3 regions of the Priestia sp. MDV22-iso46 genome follow, and region 2 is predicted to be linked to each of the others. Evidence: riboswitches for the same ligand, from Rfam matches in the RefSeq annotation. Region 2 holds a riboswitch; each other region holds the start of a gene.

The links. Region 2 has a riboswitch for S-adenosylmethionine ahead of AC4NPH_RS08585 (bifunctional homocysteine S-methyltransferase/methylenetetrahydrofolate reductase). Riboswitches for the same ligand answer to the same signal wherever they lie in the genome.
Region 1: another riboswitch for S-adenosylmethionine. It lies ahead of AC4NPH_RS03810 (Na+/H+ antiporter NhaC family protein); the one in region 2 lies ahead of AC4NPH_RS08585 (bifunctional homocysteine S-methyltransferase/methylenetetrahydrofolate reductase).
Region 3: another riboswitch for S-adenosylmethionine. It lies ahead of AC4NPH_RS07980 (trans-sulfuration enzyme family protein); the one in region 2 lies ahead of AC4NPH_RS08585 (bifunctional homocysteine S-methyltransferase/methylenetetrahydrofolate reductase).

The regions. Positions count from the first base shown of each region.
Region 1 covers NZ_JBZVWT010000001.1:726,029-736,696, reverse strand. The annotation lists gene AC4NPH_RS03845 (ABC-F family ATP-binding cassette domain-containing protein) at 1-1,003, opposite strand, end outside; gene AC4NPH_RS03840 (spore germination protein) at 1,509-3,086, shown strand; gene AC4NPH_RS03835 (spore germination protein) at 3,090-4,217, shown strand; gene AC4NPH_RS03830 (Ger(x)C family spore germination protein) at 4,201-5,412, shown strand; gene AC4NPH_RS03825 (YtoQ family protein) at 5,566-6,006, opposite strand; gene AC4NPH_RS03820 (ABC transporter ATP-binding protein) at 6,177-7,088, shown strand; gene AC4NPH_RS03815 (ABC transporter permease) at 7,081-7,848, shown strand; SAM riboswitch class I at 7,950-8,056, shown strand; gene AC4NPH_RS03810 (Na+/H+ antiporter NhaC family protein) at 8,143-9,453, shown strand; gene AC4NPH_RS03805 (hypothetical protein) at 9,493-9,621, opposite strand; gene AC4NPH_RS03800 (LacI family DNA-binding transcriptional regulator) at 9,746-10,668, shown strand, end outside.
Region 2 covers NZ_JBZVWT010000001.1:1,661,072-1,671,739, reverse strand. The annotation lists gene metH (methionine synthase) at 1-1,282, opposite strand, end outside; gene AC4NPH_RS08585 (bifunctional homocysteine S-methyltransferase/methylenetetrahydrofolate reductase) at 1,283-3,121, opposite strand; SAM riboswitch class I at 3,229-3,335, opposite strand; gene AC4NPH_RS08580 (YkvI family membrane protein) at 3,680-4,714, shown strand; FMN riboswitch at 4,822-4,972, shown strand; gene ribE (riboflavin synthase) at 5,251-5,910, shown strand; gene AC4NPH_RS08570 (bifunctional 3,4-dihydroxy-2-butanone-4-phosphate synthase/GTP cyclohydrolase II) at 5,927-7,120, shown strand; gene ribH (6,7-dimethyl-8-ribityllumazine synthase) at 7,212-7,682, shown strand; gene AC4NPH_RS08560 (hypothetical protein) at 8,119-8,991, shown strand; gene glcT (glucose PTS transporter transcription antiterminator GlcT) at 9,123-9,971, shown strand; gene ptsG (glucose-specific PTS transporter subunit IIBC) at 10,243-10,668, shown strand, end outside.
Region 3 covers NZ_JBZVWT010000001.1:1,547,071-1,557,738, forward strand. The annotation lists gene AC4NPH_RS07945 (cold-shock protein) at 1-53, opposite strand, end outside; gene AC4NPH_RS07950 (hypothetical protein) at 341-508, opposite strand; gene AC4NPH_RS07955 (YhcN/YlaJ family sporulation lipoprotein) at 620-1,165, shown strand; gene putP (sodium/proline symporter PutP) at 1,458-2,936, shown strand; gene AC4NPH_RS07965 (SIMPL domain-containing protein) at 3,169-3,828, shown strand; gene yoyC (protein YoyC) at 3,891-4,157, shown strand; gene AC4NPH_RS07975 (trans-sulfuration enzyme family protein) at 4,193-5,374, opposite strand; gene AC4NPH_RS07980 (trans-sulfuration enzyme family protein) at 5,358-6,503, opposite strand; SAM riboswitch class I at 6,575-6,692, opposite strand; gene AC4NPH_RS07985 (hypothetical protein) at 6,860-7,522, opposite strand; gene AC4NPH_RS07990 (spore coat protein) at 7,587-8,750, opposite strand; gene AC4NPH_RS07995 (CotH kinase family protein) at 8,881-9,966, opposite strand; gene AC4NPH_RS08000 (CotG/ExsB N-terminal domain-containing protein) at 10,138-10,524, shown strand.

The DNA.
Region 1 (10,668 bases), 940 kb from region 2:
GCACTTTTACGCCGTCAATTGTTTTTGTTAGACCTTCCACGCGAAGTACGTCATTTCCAATCTCACGTTCCGGCGTGAAGTTCACGTACGGATAGCGACGAGAAGAAGGGCGGATGTCATCTAATGAAATTTTATCAAGCAATTTTTTACGAGACGTTGCTTGTTTTGATTTCGATGCATTTGCGCTAAAGCGAGCGATAAAGGCTTGAAGCTCTTTAATTTTTTCTTCTTTTTTCTTGTTCGCATCTGACGCCATTTTTTGTGCTAATTGACTTGATTCATACCAGAAATCATAGTTACCAACGTAGACTTGGATTTTACTGAAGTCAAGGTCAGCAATGTGCGTACATACTTTGTTTAAGAAGTGACGGTCATGAGATACAACAATGACTGTGTTTTCAAAGTTAATTAAGAACTCTTCTAACCATTGAATTGCTTGAATATCCAAGTTGTTCGTAGGCTCATCTAAAAGTAATACATCAGGTTTTCCGAATAAAGCTTGTGCAAGAAGCACTTTTACTTTTTCACTACCCGTTAGTTCAGCCATTTTTTTTGCGTGAAGATCTTCAGAAATACCTAATCCTTTTAAAAGAATAGCTGCTTCTGATTCTGCTTCCCAACCGTTTAATTCAGCAAATTCACCTTCAAGCTCAGCTGCTTTCATTCCATCTTCATCTGTGAAGTCTGCTTTCATATAAATAGCATCTTTTTCTTGCATTACTTCATAAAGGCGAGCGTGCCCCATAATAACGGTTTTCATAACTTCTTGATCTTCATATTCGAAGTGGTTCTGTTTTAAGACAGCAAGGCGTTCGCCAGGGCCCATATGTACATCACCAGTTTGAGATTCAATTTCACCAGATAAAATTTTTAAAAACGTTGATTTTCCAGCACCGTTTGCGCCGATTAATCCATAACAGTTACCAGGCGTGAATTTAATATTCACATCTTCAAATAACTTTCGGTCGCCAAATCGTAAACTTACATTACTAACTGTAATCATGTATGAGCAGTCCTCCAAATTCAATATCTATAAAATTATACCATTCTTTTGAGATAAGAGCGATATGAATACAATATTTCAAACATAAAGTGTAACCGACACTTTAAACACGCGTCAACCATTTAAGGGATTTTTTGAGCGGTAAAACTTGATTATTCTAGCATTCACCAAAACATTGAGCGGCAAACCAGCATGTATAATCCTTCAGTAATCAGCTCTTTTTCATTTTTAAGATGGATGTTGTATTCCTTTGTATAAGAAACAAAAAGAAGAATAATACTACCTGGTAAATAAAAGAATTTTTATAAAGTAAACACTGATATTTTACGGGTGCTTATTTCTAAAATTGGTTTGACATAGACATAGATAGGGTGATTATCATGTGGAAATTAGTTGTTTCCTATCTTCCAGAAGGGCCAGTTTTTATACAAGCAGTTCTGGTTTTTTTCATCCCATATATAATCTACAAATTATTAAGCGGGATTCGTAATTCAGAGGAAGAGTGATGGAAGTGAAAAAATGGAAATCGGCAGTGAAAAAAATAGGTAACCATGCGAACGAGAAGGAAAACAAACAGGAATCTATACATCAAGATTCACCTAATCATGTTACGGATCATTTAGCTTTAACTCTAGAAGTAATTAAAAATGAAATTGGTCATAATTCCGACGTTCATTTTCGTGAGTTTATTATAGGACGCACGGGCATTCAGGCAGCTATTATTTTTGTAGAGGGGCTCTCAGATAAAGATCTTATTGAAAAACATATTTTGTCATCATTGATGGCTGATTTTTCAAAAGAATATCAACAGGATCAGCTTTACGTAAAGGGAAGCCTTTCAAAACAGTGTATTAAAAGCCAAGTATTATCAATTAGTGATGTAGAAGAGGTCCATTCTATTAAAGAAGTAATATCAAAAGTCTTAACAGGATCTACGGCTCTTTTAATTGACGGGTTATCACTTGCCTTTATTCTTGGTACAAGCAAATTAAAAACAAGGACGATTGAAGAGCCCGTATCAGAAGCATTAGTGAGAGGGCCAAGAGTAGGCTTCACTGAATCTTTAAGTGATAATACTTCTTTATTAAGAGGAAGCGGAGATATTGAAAATTTGTCGCTGGTGAAATTTCAAGTAGGAAAGCGTTCCAAAAAAGATTTAATTGTTGCTTACATAAAGGAAATTGTTGATCCAGAACTAGTTGAAGAAGTAGAAAAACGAATTAAAAAAATTGACCTTGATAATGTACCGGAGTCTGGATATGTTGAACAACTCATTGAAGATAATTACCTTAGTCCCTTTCCTCAGGTACAGAATACGGAGCGTCCCGATCGTGTAATTGCTGCTTTGATGGAAGGGAGAGTAGCCATTTTATTAGACGGGACGCCTTTTGCTTTGATTGCTCCCGTTACGTTTAGCATGATGTTACAGTCGCCGGAAGATTATTATGAAAGGTGGATTCCCGGTACATTCATTCGTTTTCTTCGTTATATTGCAGTGGTTCTTTCCCTTTTTACACCGGCTTTGTATATTGCGTTTATTTCATTTCATCCAGGATTAATTCCGACTAAGTTAGCTATTTCTATTATAGGATCAAGATCTGGTGTTCCGTTTCCCGCCCTTATCGAAGCCTTATTTATGGAACTATCGATCGAAATTTTGAGAGAAGCCGGACTCCGGTTGCCGAAACCAATTGGTCCAGCAATGGGCATTGTCGGTGGGTTAATCATTGGAGAAGCTGCGGTGCAGGCAGGAATCGTTAGCCCTATTTTGGTGATTGTAGTGGCGTTAACTGCCATTTCATCGTTTTCTATTCCGCAATATAGTGTAGGAATCACATTGCGTATTCTTCGTTTTGTAGCCATGCTTTGTGCTGCCATACTTGGATTATATGGCGTCATCTTATTTTTCCTTTTTATGATGAGCCATTTAGTGAAACTAAAAAGTTTCGGCGTACCCTATATGAGTCCAGCTGTTCCTTATCGTTTAAGTGAATGGAAAGACTTGGTAGTCCGTATGCCTCTGATGATGATGAAACGACGTCCAAAGATGATGCACACCAAAGATCCTCTGCGAAAAGGGTAGCTTATGATGAAAGGAAATGGGCCGTTAGAAATGATAAATTCAAAAGATCGTATTACGACGCCTCAAACAACTATTATTATTACCAACTTTATCCTTGGAACAGGGATTCTTACCTTGCCCCGGGCAGCTGCGGAAAAAGTGAAAACACCAGATGTTTGGCTAACTGTTATTTTAGGGGGGATAATCACCATGATAGCAGGGGTAATCATGGTGAAATTAAGTCAACGCTTCCCTGAAAAAACCTTTTATCAATACAGCCAAGAAATTGTAGGGAAATGGATAGGCAAGTTATTTAGTTTCCTCATGATAGGTTATTTTTTGGCGCTGGGTGGGTTTCATGCTCGTTCATTGGCAGAGGTAACTGGATATCTGTTGTTGGAGGGAACTCCCAAATGGGCTATAATCATGCCATTTATGTGGGCAAGTCTCTATCTGATAAGAGGGGGAATAAATCCAATTGCCCGTATATTTGAAATTATATTACCTATTACGGTTATTCTTTTTTTACTTGTTGCCTTTATGAGTATCAAAATATTTGAAGTGGATAATCTGCGCCCGGTACTAGGTTCAGGTATTACGCCGGTGTTAAAAGGGATAAGGACAACAGCTCTTGCGTTTACTGGGCCTGAATTCATGCTTTTAATATTGGCATTTATGAAAGAACCAAACAAAGCAGTAAAAGCTGTACTAGTTGGTACTGCGATTCCTTTGCTTCTTTATGTTATTACCGTCGTGATGGTTATCGGAGCGTTCTCAGTGGATGGAGTGGTTACGAGAACGTGGCCTACGCTTGATTTGATAAGAAGTTATGAATTAACTGGGTTAATCTTTGAACGCTTTGATTCCTTGTTGCTGGTGGTATGGATTATGCAAATGTTTACTTCTTTTAATGTTAACCATTACGCTGCTTCATTAGGACTGTCTCAGCTTTTCAAAAAAAATATCCATCCATTTATGTATGGTGTGCTTCCAGTTATTTATCTCATTTCCATGGTTCCTAGAAATATCAATGATGTATTTAAATTAGGAGATATGGTTGGCAATGCTGCCCTGATTTTATTTGGCTTTTTACCGGTACTGCTTCTTATCATTTCAAAAATAAAGGGGAAAAAGTATGAGACAAGTCTCTAATCACGTACGGTTCTTCTTATCGGTTTTGCTTTCTGTTTTTTTGCTCTTTCCTCTGGCGGGCTGTTGGAGCAGTCATGAAATTGAAGAACGAAGTTTAGGAGTAGGTATGGCTCTTGATAAAGCTAACAAGTCCATGACTGAAAAAGAATTTGATGAACAAGAAGAGTATCCCAAACGGAACTTGATTACGTCAACCTACCAACTGATCACCCCGCAAGTGGCAAGTTCAACAACTGTCCAAGGAGGATCTCAGCAGAAGGCTTACGTGAATATGGCTGAAACGGGAGATTCTATTCATCAAATGACCCGTGAATTATCATTGAGAAGAGAGACTTCGATTGCCAGCCAACATCTAAAAGTAATTATTATTGGCGAGGCTCTTGCAAGAACGTATAGCTTAGGAAAATTAGTGAATGAGTTTCTTCGTGATAACGAGATTAGACCAAGCTGTCTTGTACTTATTAGTAAAGGGAGAGCTAGCGACGGGCTAGAATCGAAGACAGCAGGAGAGATCCCGGCATTTCGTTTGGCTGGAATGGTGGAAAATGCCTATCGAACAACAAGAATTTTACCTCCCACTTCGCTCATTAAATTAGAGAGCAATATTGAATCAGGGACTAGTTTTCTATTGCAAAATGTATTATCGGCAAATGGGGAAATCAAATTTGCTGGTGCTGCCATAATTAAAGGGAAAACAAACAAAATGATCGGTTTTTTGAATGAAGAAGAACTAGATGGTCTGACTTGGATCACAGGAAAAGGGAAAGGCGGGCTAGTGAAAAGCTTTGATAAAAAGACCGGTCAGCTGATTGTATACGAAATAGAATCCATGAAAAGTCATATTGAACCTCATGTTAAAGGAAATAGCATCTCCTTCAATGTGCATATTGAATCCGAGGGAAGGCTATCTGAAAATTGGGTGGTCTCAGGAAATCCTTTAGAAAATCAATTTTTACATAAGGTGCAAAAAAACTCAGAAAAAAAAGTGAAGCACCTCGTAAGAAACACGGTAGAAAAAATGCAAAAAGAATATAAAGTCGATGTGGCCGGGTTCGGAAATCAATTGAGAATTAAGAGGCCCAGAGTATGGATGAGGGTCAAAGACAATTGGGATCAAACATTTAGTGAAGTTCCAATTAACTATGATGTAAAATTAATGATTAAAGATTATGGAACGTCAGGATCAAAAAAATGAGTAGCTAAGTACAATTTTGCTTGTTTTGATGTTGAAAATGAAAGAAACTAAAAGGAATAGCCTTAGAGCTTGCTAAAAAAATATTTCCCCTAGTAATGAGCTTGAGGGATAAATGAAAAATAAGAGCTGTCCAGAACCGACAGCTCTTATTTGCTATTCAAAAATATAAGCTAATGCTTGAAGAGCCTGTTCTGGCGTTTCGACTACAACCTGGGCTTTGTTTGACAGTTCTTTAAGCGGGTGATGCAGTTTTTCAGGGCGAACCAAAATTAGCGGTTTATCTAATGCAATGGCTGTCGCCGCATCCATTGCGCTGTTCCATTGCTTGTATTTTTCGCCAAATAAAGCAATAACCACATCAGATTTTTTTAGGAGTACCTGCGTACGTAAATTATTAATTTGAGAAGCAGCTTCATCTTTTAAGACAGCGTTAGGCTGTTTTCCTAAAATTTCTTCTCCAATGTTGTCGGAGCGGTCATGGTCTGTCATGGGACCGACAAAGGTAAGGGGAAGGTTTAATTGTTCTGCTTGGTTTTTAATTTCGTCTCGCCAGTTATCGTGAATTTGCCCGGCAAGGTATACGGTTAAGTTCATTATGTAGAAGTCCTCCTCTAACTAAAGTTTGTTTTATTTTATCAAATGTAAGCGGATAATACGAATGATTTGAATGGGCTACTTTTCCAAAAATAAGGTTATAGTAGACAAATAGTTAAAAAAGAGAAACAATAGAAGGCGTATTGCTAATTAAAGAAAGGATGTACATGATGACAGAAACAGTGCTACAAGTAGATCATGTCAGTAAAGTAATTGGGAAGAAAACCATTTTGCATGATGTATCCTTATCGGTTGAGCGCGGTGAGATTTTCGGATTGCTTGGCCCGAACGGCTCTGGAAAAACAACGCTAATTCGTACCGTCGTAGGACTCATTAAAGAAACAGAGGGAACAATTACCGTCAATGGGTTTCCTTTAAAAGAACAGTTTACATCAGCTATGAAATCAATTGGAGCGATTATTGAAAACCCTGAGTTTTATGATTATCTGACGGGCTATCAAAATTTAAAACACTTTGCTAATATGCATGAAGGCATCACATCAGAACGCTTGGATGAAGTCATTGCTTTAGTAAAGCTTGAAAACAGCATTCATGCAAAAGTGAAGACGTATTCTCTTGGGATGAGACAGCGTTTAGGAGTGGCTCAAGCTATTTTACATAAGCCTGCATTGCTTTTACTAGACGAACCAACAAATGGTCTAGACCCAGCGGGAATGAGAGAGTTTCGTACATATTTACAAACGCTTTGCAGGGAAGAAGGAATATCGATCTTGATCGCGAGCCACTTATTAAAAGAAGTAGAAGCACTATGTGACCGCGTTGGCATTATTCAAGACGGTGAGTTAAAAGCCGTTCAAGATCTATCTCCAAATCGCCAAGATCAAGGAATGTTTGTAGAATTTGAGGTGTCTGACGCGCAAAAAGCAGCGGAATTTTTATCACAAGAATTTGAAGTAACGATGAGATCAAATATTATTGACGTAGCAATTGTGAAAGAGCAAATTCCAGCTGTCAATAGAAAATTAGTGGACAGCGATATTTTAGTCTACCGAATCACTCCTGTGTATGAGACGCTTGAAGATTCGTTTATGTCCGTTACGGAAGGAGAGCACCATGCTTAAGCTAATTCAAAATGAACACATGAAATGGTTTCACAAAAGAAGTACAAAAATCACGTTTATTACCATCGGTATTTTGACTCTTTGTATGGCTCTATTAATGAAGAAAGTAGCAAACAGTGCAGGAACAGAAGACAACATTTTGAACTTCCTGTCATTTAGTTCAGGTATGCTGATTCTCGTTCAATTTTTTGCTCTTGCTGTTGGAGGGTCAATGGTTGCAAAAGAGTTTGAGGCAGGTACCATTAAGCTTCTTTTAATTCGCCCTGCTAGACGTTCAACGATTTTAGCATCCAAGTACCTAACCCTCATTTTAATTAGCTTGTATTATTTACTGAGCTATTTGCTTTTTTCGTTTGTATGGGGAGCATTGTTCTTTGGATTTACCAGTCTAGAAGGAGATGCGCAGCTGCTTAAAAACATTACGCTTACGTATGACAGTGCGTATATGGAAACGTTTATGATGATGACGTTCGCATTCATGCTGTCGTCTTTATTTAGAAACAGCGCGCTTGCTTCCAGTCTGGCTATTGTCGTAAGTATCGGCGCAAAAGCTGTAACAGGACTAGTATCAGAGCTAGGTTTATGGTGGGGGAAATTTTTATTATTTGCCAACACGAACTTTGTACAGTATATGGACGGAATGAAGACGATGTTTGACGGCATGACGATTCCATTTTCAATCTTCGTCTTAGTTGCACACTTTGTCTTCTTTATGGGCGTAGCTTGGGCAGCGTTTTTAAAACGAGACGTAGCTAATTGATGTGAGAATTTTCGCACTATATATTTTTCTGAAATAGCATTTGACAATTAAATAAAAAGAGATTACAGTAGTGAAAGACTATTTTTAAAACAACTATAAACTTCTTATCAAGAGAGACGGAGGGACTGGCCCTATGATGTCTCGGCAACTGGCTGTACGCAGTGCGGTGCCAAATCCAGCAGACGATGTTTCGTTTGGAAGATGAGAAGGGTAATCTTATGATACAAAATAAGAGACCTCTTCTTATCAATAAGAAGAGGTCTTTTTTTATTACGTAAACAAGAGGTGTTAAGAATGGAACAACAAAAAGGAAACGGCTGGGCGCTGTTACCGCTGGGCGTCTTTTTAGTCCTGTTTGTCGGATCAGGAATTATAACGGGAGACTTTTATAAGCTGCCTGTATTAGTAGCCATTATCATTGCAGCCATTGTGGCGCTGGCTATGAACCGCAAAGATTCACTTAATGTAAAAGTGGAGCGTTTTGCTAAAGGAGCAGGACATCCTGATATCATTATTATGGTGCTTATTTTTATTTTAGCAGGTGCTTTTTCTGAAGTCGCTAAAGGCATGGGAGCTGTGGATTCAACGGTAAACTTAGCGCTTTCTGTGCTTCCGCAAAGCTTAGTCGTAGCAGGAATCTTTGTTATTGGCGCATTCATTTCAATTTCGATGGGAACATCAATGGGAACAATTGCTGCGCTGGGACCTATCGCTGTAGGAATCAGTGAGCAAGCGCATGTTTCTGTTACATTGGCAATAGCCGGTGTGATTGGCGGTGCAATGTTTGGTGATAATTTATCTGTTGTCTCTGATACAACGATTGCGGCAGTTCGTACGCAAAAAACAAATATGACAGATAAATTGAAAGTAAACTTTTTTATCGTACTTCCTGCAGCGATTGTTACAGTGATTCTATTGCTTGTAATGACGCTAGGAAACACGTCATCAGTAGAAATTAAAGATTTCAGCTGGTTTAAAATCTTGCCTTATATCGGCGTACTCATTGCTGCAGTATTTGGTGCAAACGTATTAAGCATTTTAACCGGAGGAATTGTGCTAGCCGGCGTGATTGGATTAGCTGACGGAAGCTACACGCTTTCTTCTCTTGCTAAAACTGTGACAGAAGGTATTGGCGGAATGTCAGAGTTAATTATTTTATCTCTGTTAATTGGCGGAATGGTTGAGCTTATTCGCTATAATGGCGGTATTCAGTTCTTATTGAATTTATTAACACGACGCATTCAAACAAAAAAAGGCGGAGAATTCAGCATCGCCGGACTGGTAAGTTTAACTAATTTAGCGACGGCTAATAACACGATTTCAATTATTACAGCAGGTCCGTTAGCAAAAGAAATCTCTGATAAGTATTCAATTGATAATCGTAAATCAGCCAGTCTGCTGGACTTGTTTTCATGCAGCGTTCAAGGGCTTATCCCTTACGGCGCACAAATGCTTCTCGCAGCAGGGTTTGCTAAAGTTTCACCGATTGAGATTATTCCATTTACATTCTATCCAATGTTAACAGCGGTTTGCGGAATCATTGCGATTGTAATTGGATTTCCTCGTTTAAATAAAAAGTCTAAGTCATCTAAAGAAGCTGCGTAATATGAAACCCTTAAAAAGAATGTTCTTTTTAAGGGTTTTTTACTGTTTGAAAAAATCAGTCGGCTTTTCTTCATCTAACTCCTTCCAAAGCGTCTCATTTTGTTTAAGTGCATAAGTCGCTCCTCCAATTTCAATTCCGCATAATAAAATAAATAATAAAATACCCATGAAATGACCTCCTTACGTAAATGAATAAAAACACGATGGTAACGGGTTTAGCTTCTTGCTGTTTCACTTTATAATGAGAATAAAGTATGAAACGCGTTTCAGCGCAAGAGAAAAAGGTGAAAACATGACAAATATCCGAGATATCGCAAAAAAAGCGGGTGTATCTGTTTCGACTGTATCCCGGGTGCTAAATCATCATCCGTATGTAAAAGAAGAGAAACGCCGGCTGGTAGAGCAGGTTATTCACGAACTTAATTATGAACAAAACATTAATGCCGTTCACTTATCAAAAGGGAAAACAAATATGATTGCCGTCGTCTTGCCTTTTATTAATCATCCGTATTTTAGTCTGCTTTTAGAAGGAGTGGCATCTAAAGCGTTAGAAAAGCAGTATCAGCTTGTTATTTGTCAGACGAACTATGATGTGAAAAAAGAAGAAGAAGCGCTTCATATGCTGAAAACAAAGCAAGTTGATGGAGTGATTATTTGTTCTAGAGCAAGCAGCTGGAGCACGATTGAATATTATCAGCAGCACGGGCCGATAGCCGTGTGCGAAAACGTACAGAATCGTTCTATTCGCTCCGTATACGTTGATCATTATGCAGCTTTTAAGCAGGCGCTTATGTATTTAAAAGAAAAAGGATATACGGATATTGGCTACTGTATTGGAAGAATGACGGGTACAAATAGCCTGCAGCGGCAACAAGCATACAAAGAATATGTAGAAAGAATAAATCAGCCTTATCATCCGGAATGGGTTTTTCAAGGCTGTTTGAACGTGACAGATGGTGAAAAAGTGGTGGAAAAACTAGTGCAGATGAAAAATCGGCCTCAGGCGCTTTTAGTAACAAATGATCAAGTAGCTATTGGAATAAAAGCTCAGTGCGAACAAGCGGGTATTTCAGTTCCTGGTGAGTTAGCTATCATTGGTTTTGATAATCATCCGCTTTCTTCTTATTTACAAATAACAACGATAGAACTTCCTCTTAAGGAAATGGGCGAAACGCTTTTTACATTAGTGGGAAGCAAGGTTCCTCAGAAAATTGA
Region 2 (10,668 bases):
CCTTACCTTGTGAGTACGTTAAAGCTTTTTCAATAACTTTCTCGTCCGTTGAATCGATTACAAGAGGAACCTTCACTTTTTTTACAACTTCTTGAATAAATTCCTCCATGTCTTCCATTTCTTCACGGTCTGGATCTGCTAAGCAAATATCAATAACGTGAGCACCATTTTTAACTTGAGCACGCGCAATTTCAGATGCTTCTTCAATTTTTCCTTCCGCAATCAGACGCTTGAACTTGCGAGAACCGATTACATTCGTACGTTCTCCCACAAAAAGAGGGCGCATAGAATCGTCATATACAAGTGGTTCAATACCGGTTACAGCATGGTTATGCTCGGAGCGATCGAGCGAACGAGGCGCAACCTCTTTTACCGCTTCAGCCAGTGCTTTAATATGAGCAGGCGTTGTACCACAGCATCCGCCTACAAAGTTCAGCCAGCCTTTATCAGCAAACCCTTTAATTTTTTGAGCAAGCAGCTCAGGGGATTCATGATAATTGCCTTCTTCATCGGGAAGTCCAGCGTTTGGATAACAGCTAACTGCTGAAGTGGCTAGGTCTGAAAGAGAGCGAATATGATCCGTCATAAATTCAGGGCCTGTCGCGCAGTTAAGTCCGACTGAAAGAGGCTTCATGTGTTCCAGTGATAAGTAAAAAGATTCGATATCTTGACCAGCGAGAGTTGTTCCCATAGGCTCAATTGTTCCTGAAATCATAATAGGAACTTCGGTTTTTAGTTTTTCAAACGCCGCTGTAATCCCTAGAAACGCGGCTTTTACGTTCAGCATGTCTTGACAGGTTTCGACTAAAAGTAAGTCAACGCCGCCGTCTAACAAACCCCGAACTTGCTCTTCGTACGATTCTACTAACTCAGGGAATGTAATGCCTCCGGTAACAGAGAGAGTTTTAGTGGTAGGACCGATAGCTCCAGCTACGAACCTAGGCCATTCGGGAGTTGAATATTTATCGCGGGCTGCACAAGCAAGCTTCACAGCTTCGATATTCAATTCATAAGCCAAGTGACCTAAATCGTATTCATCAAGTACGGTAGATGTTGAGCCAAACGTATTGGTTTCAATGATGTCGGCACCTGCTGCAAAGTACTCTTCATGAATGCGCTGAATCACATGAGGCGCTGTTCGAGTCAAATATTCGTTACAGCCTTCATATTCTTCGCCGCCAAAATCTTCAGCGGTTAAATCAGCATCTTGAATCATCGTTCCCATTGCTCCATCGATGACGAGTATTCGCTTCTTTAGTTGTTGTTCGATAAGTGAGCTCATTTATATCTTCCTTTCTGATGTAACAAGTTGCTTGTCATGAATATAGCGTGTTAGAATCTCGGTCATTTCATAGCGCATAAACGGCGTAATTAAGTAAATACCGTCAAATAACTCATATGCTGTATCAATTAAGTTTTTTGCAATCGCAAGACCTTCGACTTCACCGCGAATCCGGTCATTTCCCGTTGCATCCATGCGTTCTAGAATATCTTCTGATAATTTAATTCCAGGTACTTCATGGTGAATAAATCGAGCATTTCTTGCGCTTGTTAACGGCATGATCCCGATGTATACCGGTGTTGTTAAATGTTTGGTTGCTTCATATACCTCTTCAATTTGCTTAGTTGAATAGAGAGGCTGAGTAATGAAATAGTGAGCCCCGCAGTCGATTTTCTTTTCCAAACGCTGAACGGCTCGGTCTAAGTGACGCACGTTTGGATTAAAGGCAGCTGCGATGGAAAAATTGGTTTTTTGACCAAGCGGTTTACCGGAATAAGATAGTCCTTCATTAAACTGAGCGATTAAACTAATCAAGTCAAATGAAGATAAATCGTAGACCGAAGTGGCGCCAGGGAAATCGCCAACTTTTGACGGATCACCGGTAATTGCAAGCACTTGATTCATTCCTAGCGTATGAAGTCCCATTAAATGAGATTGAAGTCCAATTAAATTTCGGTCGCGACAGGTAATATGAATAAGCGGTCGTGCTTTTGTTTCTTGCTGCATCAGTGTTGCCATTGCCAAGTTGCTGATGCGAGGTGAGGCAAGAGAATTATCAGCTAATGTAATAGCATCTACGCCGACTTTATCAAGTGCTTTTGCGCCTTCTAAAAATTTCGTCGGACCAAGCTGTTTAGGCGGATCTAGCTCGACGATAACCGAGCGGCGCTTCTTCACAATTTCATGCATATGAGGTTTATCCTGCTGCTCACGCTCTTGAACCGTAACGGCTGGTCTCATTTTAACGACTTTGCTTGTAATCGGAGGCAGGTCTTTTAAGGCAGATGACATTGCGCGTACGTGAGCTGGTGTTGTACCGCAGCATCCTCCAATTAAGCGAACCCCTTGTTCGCGGAATAAACGCGCGCTTTCTACAAAGTAGTCTTCATTAGTTTCATATTCCAGCTTTCCTTCCACATACGCCGGAAGGCTGGCATTAGGGTAAGCAGATAAGAAAGCACGATCAGGAAGCGGTACTTCTTCAAGAGACTGAATCATATGATAAGGACCTAAGCGGCAGTTTAGCCCGACAACATCTGCTCCCAACGCTTCTAATTCTTTTAATGCATCTGCTAAAGGACGGCCATCTTGCAGCACGCCAATATCATGCAGGGAAACGTGGGTAATAATAGGCTTATCCGTTTCTTTTCTTGCCAGTGTAAGAACGGTCTTTAATTCTTCGAAATCATAGTATGTTTCAAATAAAAGGCCATCCACGCCTTCATTTAAAAGCCAAAACATTTGTTCACGAATGCTTCGCTTAACCTCTTCTAAACTAATAGCGTTTTTTTGGAAAGAACGAATTCCGCCGAGTGTACCAACCACGTAAGCCTGATCTTTTGCAGCTTGTTTCGCTAATTTTACACCAGCAACATTGATGTCTTTGACTGAATCTTCTAATCCATAACGGGCAAGTTTTTGATAATTAGCAGCGTACGTATTTGTTTGAATAACGTTTGCACCAGCTTCTACATAGGCTCTGTGAATACGAGAAACCTCTTCTGGTTTGGTGATGTTTAGTTCTTCAAAACAGCTGTCAATACCGTGTGAGTAAAGGAGGGTACCAGTGGCACCATCCCCAATTAAAATTTTAGACTTTAAATCTTCAAGTAACCCCATGTCAAAACCTCCTTAAATTGTTCCGCTTCTATTTCACGAGTGATTCGTTTTATGCAATATGCCGATAAAATAGAAAAAGTCTTCTTAAGAAGAAGACTTTTTTCGCCTTCTTATCTTCCAAGCAATAAATTGCTTGCTGGATTTAGCACCATGTCTCTAACGACTGGTTGCTGAGGTTTCAAAGGGCCAGTCCCTCCACCTCTCATGATAAGAATCAATTGTATATAATTGAAACATATTTTTTTAAATAGAAAGAATACTTATTTAATAATTTATCTGATTTTTAGAAATTATACAACAGTAAATTGTGAATTTCCAGCAAATATTGAGGGAAATTTAAAAGCTAAAGGGAAAATATCCGTATATTTTGTTTAAAAATGACTGTTATGTTAGGGGTTAAGGAGTTTTTTGTGAGAAATACAAAAAGAAAATGAAAAATAAAAAATAAACGAAAAGGCACAAGCGCTGGGATATGCGTAGATTTACACGTAAAAAGGCTCGTCTTTTTTTAATCGTTTCTACATATAGTGAACTATGAAGGGTAGAAGGGTGATGGGCATGAAAAGGTGGAAACTCACGCTGCAGGTTGCTGCTACGTATGTAGGCACCGTTGTAGGAGCCGGTTTTGCAACAGGCAAGGAAATCGTTCAATTTTTTACACAGTACGGGGAACTTGGAATGGTCGGAATTTTGGTCAGCGGCTTGTTTTTTATTTGGCTAGGTTCAAAAATGATGCTGCTTTCGCACGCAATTGGGGCTTCTTCTTATCAGCAGCTTAATACATATTTATTTGGTGATGTGCTTGGAAAAGCGGTAAACGGTGTAATGATTGTCATTTTATTTGGAGTAACTTCAGTCATGCTAGCGAGTACGGGGGCAATAGGAAAAGAACAGTTTGGACTGTGGCCTCCTGTTGGGATGATTTTTACAATTGTTTTAACTTATATATTTATCGCAAAAGGAATTAACGGTATTTTAATGGTTAATTCTCTTGTTGTGCCGATGATGCTTTCATTTGCTTTTATCATCTTTGTGCCAAATATCAGCTATTTCTCACTGATTCAAACGAAGCCGGATTTAACGCTCGTCACGCAGTGGAAGTGGGCGGTTAGTCCCTTTTTATATATTTCCCTAAATCTAGCTTTGGCTCAGGCCGTTTTGGTTCCATTAGGAAGCTCCGTGAAGGATAGGAGCGTGATTAAAAAAGGGGCCGTAATAGGAGGGTGTGTACTTACGTTTATGCTTGTTTCTACTCATCTTGCCCTTTCCAATTTGCCTTATTCATTTCAACTTGATATTCCGATGAGTGCCGTTGTTAAAAATATCTCAGCGTGGGTGAATGTTTTATTTACGGTAGTTGTGTTAGGCGAGATTTTTACTACATTGATTGGAAATGTATTTGGAATCGCTAAGCAGCTTCAGTCATTTCTTCCCCTGAATGACAAACAAGCTTTTGCGTTTATTATCTTGGCCTGCTTTATTATTGGGCAATTCGGATATGCCCAGCTTCTTGAGTTTTTGTATCCGATATTTGGCTATATTGGACTAGCTTTTGTATGGATGCTATGTATTAAAAAAGAAAAAATAAGCTAAAAGCTGGATTTTAAAGAATAGATGTGAAAAAACGAAGTTAAATGATGTGACAAGTCGATTTTACTTTGCTATAATGTAAAACAAATAAGACTATAGCAGTCGAATATATTATCCTTCGGGGTCGGGTGTAAGTCCCAACCGGCGGTGATAAAGCGTATGCTTTTAAGCCCGTGACCCGTTTTCATACGATGTATGTTAGCGGTGGATCTAGTTAAAATCTAGAGCCGACAGTAAAAGTCTGGATGGGAGAAGGATCAGGAAGCACAGTTGTTTTTTTGTGTTGAATTAATAAGGGACACGTTTGCCTTTTTTAAAGCTACCCTTGTTTTTGTACACAAAATATAACTGTTTATTTCGTATACAATTAGCGGAATTTTGCATAGATAAAACTGATTCAGCTCAGCCGACCCCTTGGACATTTGTTCAAGGGGCTTTTTTATTTTCAGTGGTTGGGGGAAAGATAAATATGAAAAAAAAGCAGCTGCTATTTCAAAACGGTATAAGAAGTTGGAATAGCGCCAAAGCAGGTGAAGAAAATGTTCACAGGTATCATTGAAGAGATTGGAAAAATAAAACGTATTCAAAAGGCCACAGAAGCAATTGTTCTTACGATTGATGCGAAGACCGTGTTAGAAGATGTGAACTTAGGGGACAGTATTTCAGTTAACGGCGTTTGTTTAACCGTAACGGCTTACTCTCAAAATGAATTTACGGTCGATGTCATGCCGGAGACGATTAAAGCAAGTACCCTTCAGCTTCTAACCGTTGGATCACGTGTTAACTTAGAGCGGGCGATGGCTGCAAATGGCCGATTTGGAGGGCATTTCGTTAGCGGACACGTTGATGGAATTGGAACCATTGTAAGCAAAACACGTAAAGGAAATGCCTTTTATTATGAAATTCAAGTCGATCCCGAACTTCGTGAATTTATGATGTTAAAAGGGTCTGTTTCCGTAGACGGAACAAGTCTTACTATTTTTGATGTCAGCAACCAATCATTTACTATTTCTCTTATTCCTCATACGGTGCTTCACACAGTCGTTGGAGACAAACAGCGAGGAGACAAGGTGAATATTGAATGCGATATGTTAGCTAAATATATGCATCAGATGATGACAAATAAGTCAACCCCTGGCGCCTCGAATCGTTTAGGTAACATGAAGGATTTATTGCAGCAGCATGGTTTTACAAATTAACAGTGAGGTGAAAGAGATGTTTCATAAAGTAGAAGAAGCCATTGAAGAGTTAAAAAAGGGAAAAGTGGTTATTGTATGCGATGATGAAGATCGAGAAAACGAAGGAGATTTTATTGCATTAGCCGAAAAAACGACGCCTGAGGTTATTAACTTTATGGCTACTCATGGAAGAGGATTAATTTGTACACCTGTTAATGAAGAAATTGCGCATAAATTGAATCTTCACCCGATGGTAGCGAACAATACGGATGTACATGGAACAGCATTTACAGTAAGTATTGATCATATTTCAAGTACAACAGGTATCAGTGCATACGAACGCTCTGCTACGGTTATGGCTCTTGTAAATGAAGCGACGGTAGCAAGTGATTTTCAACGCCCAGGACATATTTTCCCATTGATTGCAAAAGATGGGGGCGTTCTGCAGCGTGCAGGTCATACAGAGGCTGCTGTTGATTTAGCAGTATTAGCAGGAGGAAAGCCTGCGGGTGTTATTTGTGAAATTATGAATGAAGATGGAACAATGGCACGTGTACCAGATTTAACAAAAATTGCAGAACAATTTGATTTAAAAATGATTACAATAAAAGATTTGATTGCCTACCGCCGCAAACATGACCAGCTTATTAGCCGTGAAGTAGAAGTGAGCTTACCTACGGCATTTGGTGAGTTTAAAGCTGTAGGATATACAAATAAACTTGATAATAAAGAACATGTGGCTCTTATCAAAGGTGATATTGATCATAATAGCCCCGTTCTCGTTCGCGTTCACTCTGAGTGTTTGACTGGAGATGTGTTTGGTTCTGAACGCTGCGACTGCGGTCCTCAGCTTCACGCAGCTCTTACGCAAATTGAAGCAGAAGGACGCGGCATTCTGCTGTATATGCGTCAAGAGGGCAGAGGTATTGGCTTACTAAATAAGCTAAGAGCATATAAGCTGCAGGAAGAAGGATACGATACCGTAGAAGCGAATGAAAAACTCGGGTTTGCGGCGGATCTGCGAGAGTATGGAATCGGTGCTCAAATCTTAAAAGACCTTGGAGTCAAACAAATGAAGCTTTTAACGAATAACCCTCGTAAAATTACTGGGCTAAAAGGCTACGACCTTGAAGTGATCGAGCGAGTGCCTCTTCAAATGCCGGCAGTGGATGCCAATAAAAAATACTTAGATACAAAAGCTAAAAAATTAGGTCATTTATTACATTTATAATTTTACACTTTTTTTCGTTATAACAAATGAAGCTAATTCATGAAAAGAAATGTAAATAACTATATATTAATACTAGCAGGAGGAACAAAAGATGAATCATTTATATGAAGGAAATTTAGTAGGCACAGGATTAAAAATCGGAATCGTGGTAGGGCGTTTTAATGAATTTATTACAGGCCGTTTACTTAGTGGAGCAGAAGATGCGCTCAAACGTCACGGCGTAGCTGATGAAGACGTAGACGTGGCTTGGGTGCCGGGCGCTTATGAAATCCCATTAATCGCCAAAAAATTAGCTGAATCTAAAAAATATGATGCAGTGATTACGCTAGGAACCGTTATTCGAGGAGCTACTCCACACTTTGATTTTGTATGTAATGAAGTAGCAAAAGGCGTTGCATCTCAAAGCTTACAAACAGGCGTGCCAATTATCTTTGGTGTATTAACAACTGAAACAATTGAGCAAGCAATTGAACGTGCAGGAACAAAAGCAGGAAATAAAGGATGGGAAGCTGCAGCATCAGCTATCGAAATGGCTAACCTTTCAAAAATGATTGAAGGATAATAGATACCATTCCAGTTTTTATAAGCTGAAGAGTTAAAAGAGGCTGAAACAAAAGTATGTTAGTTGAAAGAAGATCCGAACGATGAATCGTTCGGATTTTTTTCATTGGCATGGTGAACGTAGGTTTCAGGTATGTAGTGGCTTCTAACTAAAGGGTAAGGCAAAGACTTCTGCGGGAAAAGCGGAAGAAGTGTGACCCCGCAGAAGCGGAAGCGACGAGGAGGCTCAGCGGCCGCCCGCGGAAAGCGAAGTCTTGCACGGAACTCAACTGCAGTGTAGAAAGCGATCCAAACTATCTCATGTATCCCGTTTGTTCGCCTTTAGATTGGATTGATGTAGTTATGTCTCAAGCTCTTTTGAATAGAAGCTAGCTATGTATAATTTGGCTAAAACGTCTTACTCTAAGTAATAATTAGGTCGTAAAAGGGAGACGTCTATGCCTCATTATACTGCTTTTTTTGCATTGATTATTATCAGCACAGCCGTTTTGCTTACAGTATTCATACGTAAAAAAGATAAAAAGCTAGTCGTTTTGCTTTTTTTTATCATTGGAATGGCTTATGTACTAGAGTATGTTGTATTTGTGTTGTTTGAAAGTTACGATTACGATCCTGATTTTATGACCAATGAATATTTTGATAATTTGTTTGGTTCCTTAACTTCTCAAGCGTTTGCTTTTCCAATCATGGCTATGGTGGTAGCTGCTTATCAATTAAAATTCCGCTATATTTTATTCATTTCAGCTATATTTATGGGGATTGAAGAATTATTTTTACACTGGGATATTTATACACATCACTGGTGGAAAACAATTTATACAGGCGTTTTAATGACCATAGGCTTTAGCATTTCAAAGATTTGGTATGTATGGCTAACAGAACGGTATATGACATTTGTGCATTACGCTACATTTTTTCTCGGGATGCTCGCCATTACTTCTACTATTATGTTTATGCTGTTAGCATATTTTCATAATAATTGGTTTTATACGGGATGGTTTGCGTCGGCTACTCATGATTCCGTAAATGCCACGATGATTTACGTTTGTATTGTTACGATTCTCCTCGTTTGGAGTGTAGCCAAAGAATTTTTTGTTGGAGCTGGAATGATTATAGCGGGGCTGCGTATAGTAGATATTTTGCTGATTCACTATGGGGTTTTGCTGGTATCTATTACCACTTCACTTGTTCTTTTTACGCTTTTACAAGCGGGTGCATTCATTCTGAGCGTTATGCTTCAAAACTTTATTATGAAAAATTGTTATGGGACGAGCAAAAAAGACGTTGCGTTTCCAGCGAAGAACTACTAAGATAATACGTAACTCAAATAGTTTAGTTCAATAATATTTGAAACAAAGAAAAATGAATTGACGGTTATGCGTATTATTTGTAAGATAGGAAAGCAAATAATAGAAAGCCGAAACAGGGGAGTGAAGGATTCGTGAAAGAGTCCTTTTTTGTAGAAAAGGTACTTAATAATAATGTATTAATTGCTAAACACCTTACCTATGATGAAGTTGTGCTAATTGGGAAAGGAATAGGGTTCAATAAGAAAAAAGGCGATGAAATCGATGCAAAAGCCGTGGAGAAAATGTTTTTGTTAAAGAGTGAAGAAGAGCAAGAACAGTACAAGCAGCTTTTAGCTCAGGTAGATGAAGACGTGATTGAAATGATGAATGATATTGTAACGCACATTCAAAAGCGTGTTAACATTCCTTTGAATGAGCATATACACATTTCATTGACGGATCATATCGCGTTTGCGATAAAACGTTTTCAGCAGGGAATGGGGCTTAAAAATCCATTTTTACTTGAAACAAAAGCTTTATATCCAGAGGAATATACGATCGCATCTGAAGTGGTAGAAATTATTAGTCGCAAAATAGGCGTGCAGCTTCCAGTAGGAGAGATTGGTTTTATTGCGCTTCATATCCACAGTGCGCTGACTGAAAAAAACCTGCTGGAAGTGAATCAAGACTCGCAGCTTATTCAAACGATTATTAATGTGATTGAAGAATCGCTTCATCTGCAGGTAGACAAAGAATCTGTGCACTATATGAGATTGATTCGTCATTTGCATTTTGCTATTGATCGAGTAAAAACAGGAGAAAAAATAGAAGAGCCAAAAAAAATTGCTTTGCTATTGAAAGAAGAATATCCCCTGTGTTACAATGTGTCTTGGAAAGTGATAAAAGTAATGCAGCAAGCGTTACATTTACCTGTATATGAAGCAGAAGCAGTTTACTTAACGATGCATCTGCAGCGACTTATAACAAAAACGGATTTATAAAATCATTTCAATACGTGTTACTGATACGATCAGGCATGAGTGAGAAATGAAGCGATGTGTAATTGGATGAGTGTATCCATTTATCGTTTCTTTTTCCTCATGCCTTTTTTTGTTATAAGAAAGCGCAATCATTTAAAGCTTAGGCTTCAGGACACCAGGAGATGTAATGAGTTTTCTAGTTAAAGAAAGCGTTTTATGAAAGCGCGTTAATGATTCACGTATCAAATAAATAGCTTGTTGCACACTAAATATATAAAAGGAGGTAAGCGCCATGTTTAAAAAACTTTTTGGAGTATTACAAAAAGTCGGAAAAGCGCTTATGTTGCCGGTTGCGATTTTACCGGCAGCAGGGATTTTACTTGGAGTAGGGACAGCGCTTCAAAACCCTACATTGTTGGATGCAGTACCGGCACTTGGTGCAGACTGGGTTCAATTGGTTTCAAATGTTTTGTCGCAAGCGGGTCAAATTGTATTTGACAACTTATCGCTATTGTTTGCCGTTGGTGTTGCCGTTGGTTTAGCTGGTGGTGACGGTGTAGCAGGTATTGCTGCAATTGTAGGCTACTTAATTATGAACAAAACGATGAGCACAATCTTAGTTGCTACAGGACAACTAGATCCTGACAAAATGGGTGCCAATCCAGCTTATACTAGCATCTTAGGAATTCCTACGTTAGCTACAGGTGTATTCGGGGGT
Region 3 (10,668 bases), 110 kb from region 2:
AAACCGAAGCCCTTTTCACTGTTAAACCATTTTACTGTACCTGTAGTAGCCATGTAAAAAAACCTCCAAAAAATGTAAAAATTTTAATATGTTACTCTATATTTACATTTATACCGTAAATAAAAAATTCACATATTATAAAAGAGACCTACGCGAAGTAGATCTCCTTTATAACAAGTGAATTTTCACTAAATCTAATTCGAGTATATGGTCAAACGTAGTATTCATTACATTTATTAAATTTGGTTGCGTTTACATTATACTATACCTATATGTAGAATGCAAATATTGGGCCATTCTTAACATATGGCTCATCCGTTTTGCAAAATATTTATCTTCCTTACGTCAGCATGTTATCAATATGGGCGTCGATAATTTCTTTTCGTTTATTTTGCAGGGTCTCAAATAATAGCTTAGCTTCTTCTGAAGTTAGTGCAAACGTTGTTGTTTCTTCATGGTTTTCTTCTTTTGTATGAAGCACAAATATGCTTTGTTGGATTCCACTCATACATATTCCTCCTTTTTCGATAGTATAGGCTTTTTTATATTTTTCATGTATGCTTCACACGTTTTTAACAAATTATAAGAAAGGTTAAAACTTATAAGGAGTGATACTATCATGAAGAAATCGTTTTTGTTTGTTGTAGGCTGCATGACGACCCTTTCTTTATTCGGCTGCAGCACAGCAGATCAAGGTAAAGATGGCGTCATTGATGATGACACAGTCCGCAACGTCACATATGAAAATGGGAACAATAAAACGAAAATGAATGACGTAAACGATACGCAAGACGTACAGCGTAACGAAAAAGAACAGTATAATCAGTCCGGCGGAATGAGAGTAGCCGATGTGGCGGCTGATCGTATCGTAGCGTTAAAAAATGTAAAAGATGCTAATGTAATTGTAACCGATCATACAGCTTATGTAGCAGCTGTATTAGACGATAACAAAGAAGGTAATCTCACAAAAGATATGGAGCATAAGATTGCACATGAAGTGAGAAAAGCCGACGGCAGTGTTCATCGAGTGTTTGTATCAACAAACCCTGATTTTGTAAACCGTATGAACGGATATGTAGACAAGCTTCAAACAGGCAAACCAGTTTCTGGACTGTTTAACGAGTTTTCCGAAGTTGTTCGACGCGTATTCCCGAATTCACGCTAATATACATGAATGTCAAAAGAGCATTTTATAAAATGCTCTTTTTATTTTACCTATTGCATAAAATATTGCATAAAAAATACGCTGATAAATTTCTGAATATTTTTATTTTACTTTATTTTGAAAACGATTTCATTTCTTTTGTATAAAGGTTTGGGGGATTTTAGACTTAGAAAATTTACGATTTTACGGGTTGATAGTATAGGAAAAGTTTGTTAGTTTTAAAAACCATAAGACGTTTTCATGGGATGTGTTGCTTATCCCATGCATAAAAAATGCATAAAGGGGAGATTTTGTGGATATTGGGGTTTATATTTCACTCGGCATTTATTTTGTAGGAATGCTCGGAATAGGATGGTATGCCTATACAAAAACCACTGAAGATGTAGCTGGCTATATGTTAGGAGGACGCGGGCTAGGTCCAGCCGTTACCGCCCTTTCAGCTGGCGCTTCGGATATGAGTGGGTGGATGTTAATGGGTCTTCCTGGCTCCATGTATGTAACGGGCCTTTCTAGCGTATGGCTAGCAGTAGGTTTGTCTATAGGTGCTTATTTAAACTATTTAATCCTTGCTCCGCGCCTTCGCACTTATACGGAAGTAGCGAACGACTCCATTACAATTCCAGACTTTTTTGAAAATCGCTTTGGCGACCATGCCAAGGTTCTTCGAACAGTATCAGCAATCGTTATCTTTATCTTCTTCACTCTTTACACTTCAGCTGGTATGGTATCAGGTGGACGATTATTTGAATCGGCATTTAGTTTAAATTATCAAATTGGCTTGTTCGTAACAGCATCTGTTGTTATTGCCTACACTCTTTTCGGCGGATTTTTAGCCGTTAGTTTAACAGATTTTGTTCAAGGTGTTATTATGTTTCTTGCCTTAGTTTTAGTACCCATTGTAGCTTTCACCAATGTTGGAGGCGTTAACACAACAATGGATATTGTACAGGACATTAATCCAGCATACCTTGACATTTTTAAAGGTACGACCGTTTTAGGTATTATATCTTTCTTAGCCTGGGGACTTGGCTATTTCGGACAGCCACATATTATCGTGCGCTTTATGGCTATCTCTTCTGTTAAGGAGTTAAAACCCGCACGTCGTATTGGAATGAGCTGGATGATTATTTCTATTATTGGTGCTATGCTGACAGGGCTTGTTGGAATTGCATATGTAGAAAAAACGGGTATGAAACTAGCAGATCCTGAAACTATTTTTATTAAATTTGCGGATATACTCTTCAATCCGTTAATTACTGGATTTTTATATGCAGCTTTACTAGCGGCAATTATGAGTACCATTTCTTCTCAGCTGCTTGTAACGGCAAGCTCTGTTACAGAAGACTTTTATAAAACATTTTTCCGACGCAAGGCCTCTGACAAAGAGCTTGTGACGGTTGGAAGAGCTGCGGTTTTAGGTGTTGCAATTATTGGCATTTTGCTTTCTTTAAAACCTAGTGATACGATTTTAGGGCTGGTTGGATATGCTTGGGCTGGATTTGGTTCAGCTTTTGGTCCTGCTATTTTACTAAGTCTTTACTGGAAGCGTATGACTCGATGGGGAGCACTTGCAGGGATGATTGTAGGTGCTGCTACAGTATTAATTTGGGTAAATACTCCATTGAAGGATGCCCTTTACGAAATGATTCCTGGGTTCTTTTTAAGCTTATTAGCTGTTATTATTGTAAGTTTACTAACAAAGAAACCGTCAAACGATGTTCAAAATCAATTCATTGAAATGAAAGAAATCTTAATAAAAGAATCGAAATAAACAAAAAGAAGCTGAAGAAAAGTATGTTAGTTGAAGGAAGATCCGAACGATGAATCTAGATTCTTGATGAAGAATCAAATTCGTTCGGATTTTTTTATTGGTATGGTGAATGTAGGTATCATGTATGTAGGTGCTTCTAGCGGTTGATTTAGTTATGTCTCAATCTCTTTTTGTTTTTAATCTCCTTTTCTTATCATATATATACTAAAGATCAATAAAGGAGGTTTTTGGTATGCAACATTCTTATTTCCCGTATGAACCTACACAGCAACTGCGCGTAGATACACAAAATAGAGAAATTAAAGTAATTGGTGAAGGAAGTGTTTCAGCAGTTCCAAATGAAATTTCCATGACGATTGGAACGCGCACGGAAAACCGAGACGTTCAAGAAGCCTTAAAAGAAAATTCAGCTGTTTCAAATACTCTGCTGCAAGAGATAAAAAACCTTGGAATTAATGACCAGCAAATTGAAACGGCTTCATTCACCATAAATCCTAAATATGATTATAGCGATGGAAAATCGACTCTTACAGGATACGAAGTACAGCACTTATTTAGAGTAAGAGTACAAGATGTAAAACAAGCGGGCGACGTCTATAACGCTACGTTTTCGAGCGGAGCCAACGTAGCGCAAGACCTTCAATTCCACGTTACAAATGATGATAAATATGAACAAGAAGCGATAAGTAAAGCTTTGCTTAACGCTAAGGAAAAGGCTTTTACCATTGCCAACACGCTGCAGCTTCCTATTAACCAAATCCCTATTTTAATCGAAGAAGGATCCGTCTATCAGTCATCTGGCTCCTCGCCTAAGTTATTAGCGGCCTCTCCCCCTATTCAAGCTCAGTCCTTGACTGTATCTGCTTCTGTAAAAGTTACGTACACGTATTAATACTTATGGTAAACTATAGATTATTATAATGAAGAAACTAATCTAAAGGAGCACTTTGCACAATGACTTCTGAACATTTACTAGCAGCTTATCAAACCCTATGGTTGAACCGTTCGTTCGCTTCTAAACAAGCCATGACAAGTGAAGATCAGCTTCACGAAGCCATTATGAAAGATTTAAAGGATGAAATGACTCATCCACGCGTCCGGCAAACACCGCATGTAAAATATCATCTTGGCATAAAAAGAATTCTAAACAGCAATCTCTCCTCTGATGAAAAAGTTGCGCTTACGTCCCTATACACAAACCTTTTAGATAGCTGTATATAACGATAAAAAGGACTTCCTTGATGGAAGTCCTTTTTTTATTTAATTAACGCTTTTTCTTCTAAGCTTTGAAAAACGGCGTCAAAGTCTTGCTTCAAATCCTCGAATTCCTCTAACCCTACTGAAAGGCGAAGAAGTGAATCAGTAATTCCTTTTTCTTCACGTACTTCTTTTGGGATACTTGCATGAGACATTGTTGCAGGATGCGTTAGAATGGATTCAACTGCACCTAGACTAACGCCAATTGAAGCCAATTTCACTCCTTGTAAAATATGTCGTGCTACTTTTTCATCCTGTACTTGGAAAGAAATCATAGCTCCGTATCCATTTGCTTGTTCTGAAATCAGCTTGTGGTCTGGATGACTTTCTAAGCCTGGATAGTATACACAGCTTACTAGAGATTGTTCTTCAAGCCACTTTGCAAACTGCAGCGCTGTTTTTAACTGCTGATCTAAACGAACTTTTAATGTCTTAATTCCTCGAAGCAGTAAAAAACAATCCTGTGGTCCTAAGATAGCACCAAAAGCATTTTGTACAAACTTTACTTCTTCTGCTAGCTTTTCATCGCTTACCACAACTAGACCGCCAATGACGTCACTGTGACCGCTGATATATTTTGTAGCACTATGAATCACAATATTTACACCAAGGTCAATCGGCTGCTGTAGATAAGGTGTTAAAAACGTGTTATCCACAATTGTAAGGAGATTGCGCTCCTTCGCCAAACTTGCTACTGCTTTAATATCCGTTACCTGTAAAAATGGATTTGAAGGGCTTTCGATATAAATAGCTCTCGTATCTTTTGTGATTGCTTCTTCTACTTTCTCAACCTTCGTTGTATCAACAAAAGTTGTTTTGATACCAAACTTTGAAAATAACCGTGTTAATACACGATATGTCCCGCCGTACGTATCGTGTGAAACTAAAATTTCATCCCCTGATTCAAAAATAGATAACACCGATGAGATAGCAGCCATACCTGATGAAAAAGCAAAACCAGCGTATCCATTTTCTAGCTGAGCAATGGTGTTTTCTAAAGCCTCACGAGTTGGATTTCCTGAACGAGAATAGTCATAGCGGCCGTTGTTCGTCTCATCTTCTTGGTTAAATGTAGATACCTGATAAATAGGTACGTTAACCGCTCCAAAATGACCGTCAATTCCTGTATTTGCATGAATTAAGTTCGTACCGAATCTATGTTTATTATTGTTGGTATGCATCAAATGCCTCCTTCAAATCTTTAATTAAATCATCTGCGTGCTCAATTCCAACTGATAATCGCAGTAAACAGTTTGTTACTCCAACACGATTTCGAATTTCCTCGGGAATATCAGCGTGTGTTTGACGAGCTGGGAATGTCATTAAACTTTCCACGCCTCCTAAGCTTTCTGCAAATGTAATAACTTTAACATTTTCCAAAAGCGTGGACACGATGTCAGGGTGTGAGACAGCAAAAGAAATCATGCCTCCAAATCCAGTCGCTTGTTTCTTCATGATTTCATAGCCTGGATGTGTTTCAAGACCAGGGTAATACACTTTTTCTACGAGATCATGAGCAGTAAGCCAATTTGCAATTTTCAGTGCGTTTTCGTTATGCTTTTCCATACGAAGCGCTAGCGTCTTAACACCGCGCAACAACAACCAGCTATCTTGTGGACCTAAGATTGCCCCAGCTGCATTTTGATAAAAACGAATTTTCTCTCCTAAGCTACTACATCGAGCGACTACAAGACCAGCAACTACATCATTATGCCCCCCAATGTATTTGCTCGCACTATGTATCACAATATCTGCTCCAAGCTCTAAAGGACGCTGATAGTAAGGGGACATGAATGTATTGTCAACGATAGTAAGCAAATCATGCTGTTTAGCTAACGCAATTGCTTCGGGCAAATCAGTCACGTGCATCATTGGATTTGTAGGTGTTTCAATAAATAAAGCTTTCGTGTTGGGACGAAGCGCATCTTTTACTTGCTCGAGATGGGCTGTGTTGACGTACGAAACAGTAATTCCTTGCTCTGAAAAGATTTCATTTAGTACTCGGTACGTTCCTCCGTATAAATCTTCTGATACAATTAAATGATCTCCGTTTTTAAATAGTGCTAAAACTGCCATTACGCCCGCCATTCCTGAAGCAAATGCTACTCCTACTTCTCCTTTTTCTAAAGCAGCAATTGCTTCTTCCAATGCTGTACGAGTAGGATTTGCCGTACGTGCATAGTCAAATCCTGTACTTTGCCCTAAAGCAGGATGAGCAAATGTTGATGCTTGATAAATGGGTGTTGTAATAGAACCTGTTGAAGGGTCGCGACCTACTCCTGAACGAACTAATAAAGTTTCAATTTTCATCTATTTCTCTCCTTAACTCAAAATAAAAAACACTCTTCACAGATGGAAGAGTGTTCGTTTATACACGATTTCTCTCATCTGTTAGAACAATACTGATGTTCCACAGGAATTAGCACCGTTCAAATGAATGTTTCATTTGATGGTTGCCGGGCATCGCAGGGCCAGTCCCTCCGCCACTCTTGATAAGAGTTCTATATAATTGTTGGTGGTTAACGTTTGTTGTTAATAACTTTAATAAAGATTTTCTTTATTGTCAACATAATTTTCTAAAAAATTCAAATCATCTCATTTGTTTATTCAATATACTTATCCTGATAAGCACATAAAAAAAAGAGACGACAGCCAGGTCTCTTTTTCTAAGGCAAGTGCACAGATTTTACGTGAGCTAACTTCCAATACATACTTTCTCCATTTGCCGTAATTAGTTCAACAATATTATTAGAAACTTCTTTAAGTACGCCAATTTTTTCTGATTGATCCCCTAAATCTAATACGACCAGTTGATTTTCATATTTTTTAAGCTGCTCTTCAAAGTTTCTGACAAAAGGTGCAGAGGCGGGCCTTACCGGGAGCTCTTTGTCACTTAAAGAATAAGGGGTTAACTCATTACTGTAAGGGGTAAGCCATTTCAAATGATGTAGAGAAACAAAGACATTTTTATACACTGGAGAATAAAACACAAGATAATCATTCAGCACGCTTGTGATATAGCCATGCAATGATTTCCCTCCCGTTACATAAATTTCAATAAATTTCCCTTTTGCCTGCTGTAAAATATTACGATAAGAAATTCGCTGACTTTCTTCTATCAAGTTCTCTTCTATTTCACGTAAAACCGTATAGTCTTCTTCTGATACTTCTCGCAAACGATGCATGTGTAAAAGAGGAATATACAAATAATCATGTCCATTATACAAAATCATGACATCTAACCCTAAGTCAACAAGTCTGCCAATAAACTTAGTTTTCCCTGAAATATCTACTTCTACAATTTTATTAATATAACGATTTATACTCATTCTCCTCCCTCTTTCCTATATGACAGAAAAGGTGCTTTATAAGCACCTTTTTTGTTCTTATTCATTATGCTTTCCAACGATAATTTTTTGTTTGGATGACTTGCTCTCTTGACGCTGACGAGTGTGAATCTGTGCGGCGGCTTTTTCCTGACGAGTGTGAACCTGTGCGGCGGCTTCTTCCTGACGAGTGTGAACCTGTGCGGCGGCTTTTTCCTGTACGACCTTCTGGAACGCCTTCCGTTGATCCTCCGTCTTCAGCATTTGTATTTTCCTCTTTCTGCTCATCATCTTGATTATTATTTTGTTTAAAAGATCCTTTTGCTCCTACACAAATGGTTTTAACATGTCTTGGCTGTAAGCGTAATACTTGATTGTCCTGAACAAGGGTAAAAGTACCATTCCGACTTTGCACCAATACACCTTCTACAGCTTCTGGACCGCCGCCGTTGATCGATACCCATTTGTGTGATAGATGAGTAAATAAATTATTAAAGTTTTTTGATTTCATATAAGTTGGTTCCTGATTTGTAGCAAATTGATTATTCATTTGAATGTTATTATTGTTATTATTATTGTTATTATTGTTTTGATATTCACTTATACTTTTTACATGTTCAACATTGATATAGACGATACCATCATCTTCCGACAGTAATACAAGGTAAGCAGACTCTGACGAACCTAATACGTCAAGGAGCTGGCCTGCTTTTTTCTCAGGACCCCCTTGATTTATTTGAACATATTTACTTTTCAGTAATGATAAAGTACTAGCAAATGTCTTGCCTCTATACAACTCTAAAGTACCGTCATTATCAAACCCGGTAAACGTCTGTGCTGAATTTGACATAGCATCTTCCGTAATACTCTTAACATGGGATAAATGATAATATACAACAGTATATTCTTGTTGATTATTTTGATTATTTTGGTTACTTTGGTTGTTTTGGTTGTTTTGGTTGCTATTTCCCTCATTATTATTTTCATCATTGTTATTATTGTTATCGTTTTCTACTGCTAATATTAAATAATCAGACTGAACATCAAGTAAATAACCTGTTTTTGATTCAGGACCTCCTCGATAAACAGTCACCATTCTTCCTTTTAAAGGTTTAAACTGCGAAGAATAGCCTTTATCAGTTCGATTTGCATTTTTGCTGTGGCTGCGTTTTCGGTTTGGATTTGAATCTTGACCTTGATTTTGCCCATAATAATAATAATAGTTTTCCATTCTTTTTCCTCCTTGTTAGTCATCCATATTGGTCATTCATACTGTATATATACGTATCATGTACAGCTATTGATTTCGTACATTTGCCTATTATTAACAAATTCCACTTCTGCCTATCATTCTATGGTATCTAAAAAGCAAGAAGATTATTTTTAATATATGCTGTTCGGTCTTTTATAAAGGATAAAATAAATGCCGGCTCCTCATAAAATTGTTCTATATTGTTTTTTACATAAGGATCTTTCAAAATATAAGGCTTAAGCTCTTCGTGCATTTGATAGACGATGGGTTTCATATATTCCACTGTAAATTGATTATTTAGAACATTGTTCATCTTTTTAATATAACGTTTTTTAATGCTATCTACTGCCAATAAGCGAGCGGTAAGCGTGTTAAATCCTTGTGCACGGACGTAATCCCCTTCCATTACTTTTCCATTTACATCTCTTCCCCAAGTCGCATCATAATCCCATGGAATCAGTTCAAAGCGTCCACTTTCATGGTTTCGATAGAGGGCATAATTATGAACAAAACCGTCGTAATTCTGCATACAAATAATACCAACTAACCAAGATAAGTAGCGGTCGACGTGCAGATACTTCTCAATATTCTGTTCGAATTCTGTATTTGTCCACGTATTAAGATTAAATATAAACTGCTCTAATTTTTCCTCATCTCCTTGTTTCACTGCTTTATCTTCATACCCTGATAGCAGAGTTGTTTTCGGCTTTTTATCTAAGTCGCTCATTAAAGAAAAATTAGCATCTCCGTCTACTGCATAAAATATGGATCCATCCGCCAAATTTCTTTTTTTCAAAAATAGTTCATCTACCGATTCGAGCTGAAGATATATTCCTTCATTTTTACCGTTAATTGTGAGGTTTATAAACTGAGACTGAGGAGATAAAACGTCTAAGGAGGAGAAAAAATCGAGGGACAATTTGTTGCGCATAAGCGATGGATCTTTATATTCAGCGTTTAGGTGTATTTCTTTGGCACGCTGAAATATTTTCGGAGAATAGAATTCAATATAATATGACTTTTTCTTCATCTTCCGAATATGGGAGCCTCTTAGCAACAAATCAATATCGTAGCGTTTTTTGTTAAACTTCATCGTTGCCTGAACAGCTTCTTCTGACCAAATATCTCTTTGCATTTCCTTTAAATCTTTTACATTCACAAACAGAGCGTATTGAGGAATTTCTTTTTGCTTCATTACTCGACCACCTTTCTTCAATTATTAAAGTATATGAAGAGCAAATTCTCCATGATACCCCATCATATCAACTATTTCCTTAAACTCCACTTTTGACTTATATCAAAGACAAGCATCGTCGCGTATTCTATTAATGCAAGACCTAGTCCAATTGACAAGGAGGTTTTTGGATTGCATATTACAGCTGAAAAAATTAAAGAGGCTGCTGAAGCCCTAGAAAGTACAGAACTGAAATCTTTTATGTTTCAAGAGCCAACTGCCGGCCCACTAACAAGACGTCGTCGCTCTTCTCGTAGTACTGGCCGCTCTCGTCGTTCTACTCGCGGTACTCGCCGTTCTACTCGTCGTTCTACCCGTCGTTCTACCCGCGGTACTCGCCGTTCTACTCGTCGTTCTACCCGCGGTACTCGCCGTTCTACTCGTCGTTCTACCCGCGGTACTCGCCGTTCTACTCGCCGCTCTCGTCGTTCTACTCGCCGCTCTCGCCGTTCTACTCGTCGCTCTCGCCGTTCTCGTCGTTCTACTCGTCGCTCTCGCCGCTCTACTCGCCGTTCTTAATTTCTCTAAATACTCATCTTTATTCCAAAAAAAGCCGAAGAACCATGAGTGTCTTCGGCGTTTTTTTCCACTTATAGAAGGGGCACATTTGGAAATATACTAAGATGGGATGTTATTCATTTTACATAGAGAAGGAGAGGTTTT